DNA from 2 places in the Massilia sp. P1_C10 genome. Region 2 is predicted to be linked to the other one. Evidence: predicted binding sites of a transcription regulator. Region 2 holds the regulator's gene; the other holds the start of a gene.
The links. Region 2 encodes LexA, which represses DNA repair genes until DNA is damaged. Its sites were predicted from a motif close to ACTGTATNNNNATACAGT; they were not measured.
Positions count from the first base shown of each region.

Region 1 (3,554 bases), 110 kb from region 2:
ACTTGTTGTAGATGTACTGGATCACCTCCTCGCGGCGCTGGTGCTCGAAGTCGACGTCGATGTCGGGCGGCTCGTTGCGCTCCTTCGAGATGAAGCGCTCGAACAGCAGGTTGGCGCGGGCCGGATCGACCTCGGTGATGCCGAGGCAGTAGCACACCGCCGAATTGGCGGCCGAGCCGCGGCCTTGGCACAGGATGTTGTTCGAGCGCGCGAACCGCACGATGTCGTAGACGGTCAGGAAGTACTGCTCGTAGCGCATCTCGCCGATCAGCGCCAGCTCGTGTTCGAGCTGCTGCTGCACCTTGGCCGGGATGCCCTCGCGGAAGCGCCGGTGCGCGCCGATGTAAGTCTCGCTGCGCAGGTAGCTGGCCGCGGTCTGGCCGGCCGGGATCACCTCGTTCGGATATTCGTAGCGCAGCTCGTCGAGCGAGAAGGTGCACAGGCGCGCGATGCGCAGCGTTTCGGCCAGCACCTCGGGCGCGTAGATGTTGGCCAGGCGCAGGCGCGCGCGCAGGTGCTGCTCGGCGTTCTGGGCCAGCTGGTAGCCGCATTCGGCCACCGGCTTGCCGATGCGGATGGCCGACAGCGTGTCCTGCAGCGGCTTCCTCGACCGGACGTGCATGCACACGTGGCCGATGGCGGTGATCGGCAGCGCGTGCTGCCACGCCACCTCCTCGATGGTGGCGCGGTGGGCGTCGTCGTAGGCGCGGTGCAGCAGGTTCAGGCCGATCCAGGCGCGGCCGGGAAAGGTCGCGGCCATCCACGCGGCCTGCGCGTGCAGGCGGTCGACGTCGGCGGCGTCGTGGCCGGGATAGGCCGGCAGCAGGATCGCCAGGCAGTCGGGCATCTGCTTCAGGTGGGCGTGCGCGGGCGGCGGCGCTGCGAAATCGGCGGGCGTGAGCAGGTAGGTGCCCTTGTCGCCGCGGGTGCGGCCGATGGTGATCAGCTCGGACAGGTTGCCGTAGCCGTTGCGGTTCTGCGCCAGCAGGATCAGCGACAGCGCGGGTCGGCCGTCTGGATGCTGCAGGTGGAAGTGGGCGCCGACCAGCAGCGGCAGCGCCGCCTTTTTGGCTTCGGCATGGGCGCGCACGACGCCGGCGAGCGAACATTCGTCGGTCAGCGCCAGCGCCGAGTAGCCTAGCTGGACGGCGCGCGCGACCAGCTCCTCGGCGTGCGAGGCGCCTTGCAGGAAAGAGAAATTCGACAGGCAGAACAGCTCGGCATAGTCGGGCAGGCCGGTCACGGGCGGGAAGGCGGGCATCGGAAGCAAGAATACTGTATATAAACACAGTATATCCTACGGGTGCGCCGACACAAGGATTCTCCCCCCCCGGGGTCAGACCCGCCTTTTATTCGTCCGACGCGCCGGTTATTTTCGAAAAACCGCGGCGCCCCATTTCAGACCCATTTTTTATTCGTCCAACGCGGCGATTATTTTTGAAAAAAACGGGTCTGACCCCGATTTTACTCCCCGGGGTCAGACCCGCCTTTTCTTCGTCCGATGCGCCGGTTATTTTCAAAAAACTGCCGCGCCCCATTTCAGACCCATTTTTTATTCGTCCAACGCGGCGATTATTTTTGAAAAAAGCGGGTCTGACCCCGATTTATTGATTCGTCCAACGCCGCGATTATTTTTGAAAAAAAGCGGGTCTGACCCCGATTTTATTGATGCAATGTTGCTATAATTTCCAAACAAAAACATTAACCAAAGGTAAATGATGAAACTGGTAAAAGCGCTGGGCCTAGCCGTGTTGATCGCCGCTTGCAATGCCTCGTCTGGCGCGGCGCCCGCCGCCGGGCCGGCCGTCATTACCAACGGCCACGTGCGCGCCGTTACCGATTTGATGGCGGCGATGCAGATGGAGAAAATGATGCGTTCGGTGACCGGCGCCAGCCGTTACGCCAGCGAGCAGCAGCGCGCGGCCGTCTACGCCAGGATCGACAAAACGCCGAAGGAGCAAATCTACGCCCGCCTGGCGTATCCGCTGGCCCGCACCATCAGCGCCGAAACAGCCACCGAAATGGCGCGCTTCTATTCATCGAGCTACGGCAAGAAGCTGCTCAACCAGAGGTATAACAGCCGGCCGACCTATGGCGAGCCGGCCCGCCCCACTGCCTCTGCCGCCGAACGCGCGGACATGCAGCGTCCGGCATTCATCAAGGCCAGCAAGGCCCTGGCCGATGCCGAAGGCGTAATCCGCCACGAAGGCTTCGTGCTGCTGCAGGCGATAGCGAGGTAATCGCCGCCATAACATGGTGTAGGTCGGACAAGCTAGTCGGATAACTTGGCCGATGGTGAACTTGGTCTTCGGCGCGACGCATACGTGAACGCCAGTCGGCCGCGGCCTTGGCGTCGTAGTGCATCAGCGGAGCCGGCGGGCCGTCAAAGGTGCCCAGCGAACACCTTCAACGTGCATCCGACGGAGCAGGATCCGAACCAGACCGACAACGGCTTCAAGTATGAGAGCGTGCAGTTTGGCCTGAACGGCATGTCTGCTTCGCGCGCCTCTGGCACAAGTTCTAAGGACGCAGGCGGGGTCTGGCCCTGCGGACTGCCCCCATCTTTTACCAGGCAAGCTCGCCCTTCCCAAGCAAGATCACCCTTCCGCCCACCTCCACCTTGCCCTGCTCCACATCCAGCGTCAGCACGCTCGGCCGATTGATCGACGTCGCCTGGCGCACGATCGCATGCAGCGGCCGACCGTCCTGTGTCAGCAGCCACCACGCGCCAAGGTTCGCGCACGCAGAACCGGTGCCTGGATCCTCGCTGATGCTGCTCTCGCCCGGCATCCAGAAGTAGCGGCACTCAAAGCCCTCCGCGGTGCGCGCGAACACATAGGTCTTCGGCTGCCCGGCCGTGTTGCGGCTGAACCGCGCCATCAGCGCGGCCACCGGCCGGCATGCGTGCACATGCTCCACCGACGCGAGCTCGATCACCGGCTGCTCGGTGCCGCAGTCCATCCAGTATGCCGGCCCGACGATGGCCTCCTCGGACAATCCGAGCATGGCGGCCAGTTCGGCGCGCGTGGCCTCCATCGGCCGATGGGTGGCGGCGTTCGCCGACAAGGTCCAGCGGCCGTCGCGGCGGCGCACGGGAATTACGCCGCCTTTCATCTCAAGGCTGAAACTCTCCCCGGCATCCAGCAGATCGCTGACAACCTGCGCAGATCCCAGCGTCGGATGGCCGGCGAACGGCATCTCGTAGCTGGGGGTGAAAATCCGCACGCGCGCCGCGGCGACGGCCGACGGCAGCAGGAACGTCGTTTCCGACAGGTTGAACTGACGCGCGATCGCCTGCATGTCGGCGTCGGACAGGCCGGCGCCGTCCTCGATGACGGCCAATGGATTGCCGCCGAAAGTCGTTTCGGCGAAGACGTTCAGGATCTGGTAACGGACGCAGGGCATGCTGGCATTCCTTCCGAAAATGTGGGACTGCCATGTTGCCACAACTGCGCGAGGTCAATGGTCCGGACCATGCCCCCCGATAAGCTGGACGAGCGAAGGAGAACAACATGAGCCAGCTTCCGCAGGGCGCCGCAAGAATCGAATGGATC
Region 1 is NZ_JBFUAC010000002.1:660,728-664,281, forward strand. Features, by position in the region: gene AC1D02_RS07325 (error-prone DNA polymerase) at 1-1,261, opposite strand, end outside; gene AC1D02_RS07330 (hypothetical protein) at 1,716-2,240, shown strand; gene AC1D02_RS07335 (PhzF family phenazine biosynthesis protein) at 2,566-3,405, opposite strand; gene AC1D02_RS07340 (acyltransferase family protein) at 3,513-3,554, shown strand, end outside.
Region 1: AC1D02_RS07325 (error-prone DNA polymerase) is a predicted target of LexA. The motif match lies at 1,275-1,292, and genes of this name have one in related genera.

Region 2 (3,554 bases):
TTTCAAACTCGGTCAACCTGGCTACCCCTGCTTCCACCTGCTGCGAACTATGCGTCAGGGTGGCGGACACGATCGGCACGCCGGCCGGGGTATAGCGCAATACGTCGCGCTCCGAAATCGATGCTACAAACTGAAGTTGATTCACTTCACCAGCTTAAGGTTCCAGCCCAAACAATCAGGCAGCGGCGGCGGGTGCTGGAGCAGCGGCGGCAGCCGGCGCTTCCGTGCGGTGGCTCTTGGCTGCGTCTTCACGTTGTACCGACTTCATCATCGGCGACGGCGCGGTTTCAGCCTTCTTCATCTTAACGGTGAGGTGACGCAGCACGGCATCATTGAATTTGAATGCGGTCTCGAGTTCCACCAGGGTCTCGTTGTCGCACTCGATGTTCATGCAGATGTAGTGTGCCTTAGGCAGCTTCTGGATCGAGTAAGCCATCTGACGACGGCCCCAGTCTTCGACGCGATGAATGTTACCGCCGCGCGCGGTGACGCTGGCCTTGTAACGTTCGATCATCGCCGGGACTTGCTCGCTTTGGTCCGGGTGGACGATAAAAACGATTTCATAATGACGCATGCATAACTCCTTAGGGACGTTTAAAACAAAAGCCCACCTCGGCGTCAAGACGAGTGTGGGAAGGGAAAGCCGGCAATTATAGCGCGGAAGCGGCGGCGCTGGCAATGGGTTTGTGGCGTCAGGGCGCGGGCGGAGCGGATCCAGCCGCGCTGCCAGGCACGAAACCGGCGTCGCGCAGCTGGGCCAGGGTATACGGATTAGCGGCAGGGAAGGCGGAAGGCGCAAGGCCGGTCTCGATGGCCGCAAGCTGAACGGCGTGCGGATACGCCTCTTCCGCAACCTCTGCCAGTGCAGGCACGAGGCTGGGACTATCTTTCAGCTTTCTTTCGATCCGCCGACGTTGTTCGTACAGCGTGCGCAACCAGCTCTTTGACATGCGTTCGGGCGGGAATTCGCACTTCAGCAAGTGCATCAGCAACACCTCGAGGCGACTTTCCAGCGCCCTGCGCTCATGTTTCACGATGGACTCAAGTTCCTCGATCAGGTTTTCCAGGTCCAGCTCGGTGAAGCGGCGCTGGCGCAACAATGCGATCTGATGCTCGAACCACAGCACCATATCCGCTTCATAGTCGGCGCTATCCTGCCTGTCCGTTTTGAGTTCCAACATGGTGAACCTCCTATTGAGTCACGTTAGCACTCGCTTATCGACTCGTCCAGCGAACCCGGCAACATGCACCAATCGGGGTCAGACCTCCGGAAGCATCGAACTCCGCCGGCAAACAGTGACGTGAATATCGGGTTTCGCTCTTGGCTTGATCGGGAAAATTGCTCAATTTGGGTGGAAAACTGCGGTTTTTCGAATTTTCGGAGCGCTGACACCGGTTTTTTGTGAAGTTTCCCTTGCGCTGGACGAAATACTGTACAAAAATACAGTCTGTTCATACAACCAGCACCCGCACACCCAATGATCAAGCTCACAGCACGGCAAGAACAGATCCTTAACCTGATTCGGGATGCAATCGAGAACACGGGCTTTCCGCCGACCCGCGCCGAAATCGCCACCGAACTGGGCTTCAAGTCGGCCAACGCCGCCGAGGAGCACCTGCAGGCATTGGCGCGCAAGGGCGTCATCGAAATCTCGCCCGGCACCTCGCGCGGCATCCGGCTGGTCGGCGCCGGCATCCCGGAATCGATGCCGATGCCGCCGCCGACGCTGATGATGTCGCTGCCGCTGGTCGGCCGCGTCGCCGCCGGCTCGCCGATCCTGGCGCTCGAGCATGTCGAGGCCACCTACAGCGTCGACCCGGCGATGTTTTCGTCGAAACCGGACTTCCTACTGAAGGTGCGCGGCCTGTCGATGCGCGACGCCGGCATCATGGACGGCGACCTGCTGGCCGTGAAGAAGATCGACAGCGCGAAGAATGGCCAGATCGTGGTCGCGCGCATCGGCGACGACGTCACCGTCAAGCGCTACCGCAAGACCGGCGCGCTGATTGAATTGTTGCCGGAGAACCCGGACTTCAAGGTGATCAAGGTCGATCCCTCAGTCGACGACTTCGCCCTCGAAGGACTCGCCGTCGGCCTGATGCGGACCTGGCACTAAGCCTTATTTGCTGACCGGTACGTAGTTGTTCTTGCGCGCCTCGAGCTCGGCGGCACGGCCGCCGCTGTCCGAGGACTTGACCAGTTCGTTGTGCTCCTTGACCCAGGCCTCGGTCGCGCCGCGCCAGGCGGCGTAGTCGGCCAGCGTCAGCTTTGCGCCGATCGAGGCGTCGGCCACGATACGCTGCCGCGCCTCTTCCAGGCGCGCCCTCGCCGCTTCCGTCTCCTGCTGGTTGAATAACTTGAACAGGTCGTCGGGCACCACCGACTCCAGCGTGGCGTGCGCGTTCATGTTAGCCACGAAGCCGTTATAGCAATCCTGCCAGATTTCGACCTTGTCGGCGACCCGCTTGATGTCGTCGTTGCCCTTCGAGATCGCGGGAATGCGCGGTGCGGCGCAGCTGAACTTGCCCGATTTGAGGTCGGCGCCGTCGTACTTCGTCACCCAGTAGTCGATCTCGGCGCGCCGCGCCGTCCGCTGCCGCATCACTTCGAGCGCCGCCACGGCGACCTTGTCGCCCTTCGCCGCCGCCTTGGTGAACCACAACTGCGCCTTGGCGTCGTCGATCGCGCCCGCCTCGCCGTACCAGTACATCTCGGCCAGGTGGCGCTGGGCTTCAGCATTGCCGCCATTGGCCAGTTTGGTGTAGGCCTGCAATGCCTGGGGGTAAGCCTTTTTCTGGAACTGGGCGTTCGCGTCGGCGAGTTCGTCGGCGCTGGCGCCCAGGGCAGCGAAGGAAAGGCTCAGGCAGAGTACAAATTTCTTCATCGGGTCCAGTCTTTCGAAAGTGTCAGGCGTCCAGCGCGCCCTTGAAATCGGCCAGCAGGTCCGCCGTATCCTCGATGCCGACCGACACGCGGATCAGCGATTCGGCGATGCCCATGCTGGCGCGGCGCTGGGCCCCCATCTCGAAGAAGATGGTGTGCGCCACCGGGATCACCAGGGTGCGGGTGTCGCCCAGGTTGCTGGCCGGGATGCCGATGTTCAGCCGGTTCAGGTAGTCGAAGCAATCGATGCCGTCCGCCAGCTCGAAGCTGAACAGCGAGCCGTAGGAGCGGAACAGCGCGCCGGCCAGGTCGTGCTGCGGATGCGAGACCAGGCCCGGATAGTGCACCGCCGCCACGCGCGGGTCGGCTTCGAGCATGCGCGCCAGCGCCATCGCGTTGGCGCAGCTGCGCTCCATGCGCAGCGCCAGCGTCTCGGCGCCGACCGCGATGTGGTGCGCCGCTTCCGGCCCGAGCGAGGCGCCGAAGTCGCGCAGGCCCTTGGCGCGCAGCTGCGCCATGCCCCACTGGGCCGGCGGATTGCGCTTGTAGTTGTCGGCGATATTGGGGTAGTTGTTCCAGTCGTATTCGCCGGTGTCGGTCAGGCTGCCGCCCAGCGCGATGCCGTGGCCGCCGATCGACTTGGTCAGCGAGTTGACCACCAGGCCGGCGC
Region 2 is NZ_JBFUAC010000002.1:552,114-555,667, forward strand. Features, by position in the region: gene priB (primosomal replication protein N) at 1-145, opposite strand, end outside; gene rpsF (30S ribosomal protein S6) at 176-574, opposite strand; gene AC1D02_RS06855 (DUF29 domain-containing protein) at 693-1,181, opposite strand; gene lexA (transcriptional repressor LexA) at 1,479-2,117, shown strand; gene AC1D02_RS06865 (sel1 repeat family protein) at 2,121-2,885, opposite strand; gene AC1D02_RS06870 (cystathionine gamma-synthase family protein) at 2,908-3,554, opposite strand, start outside.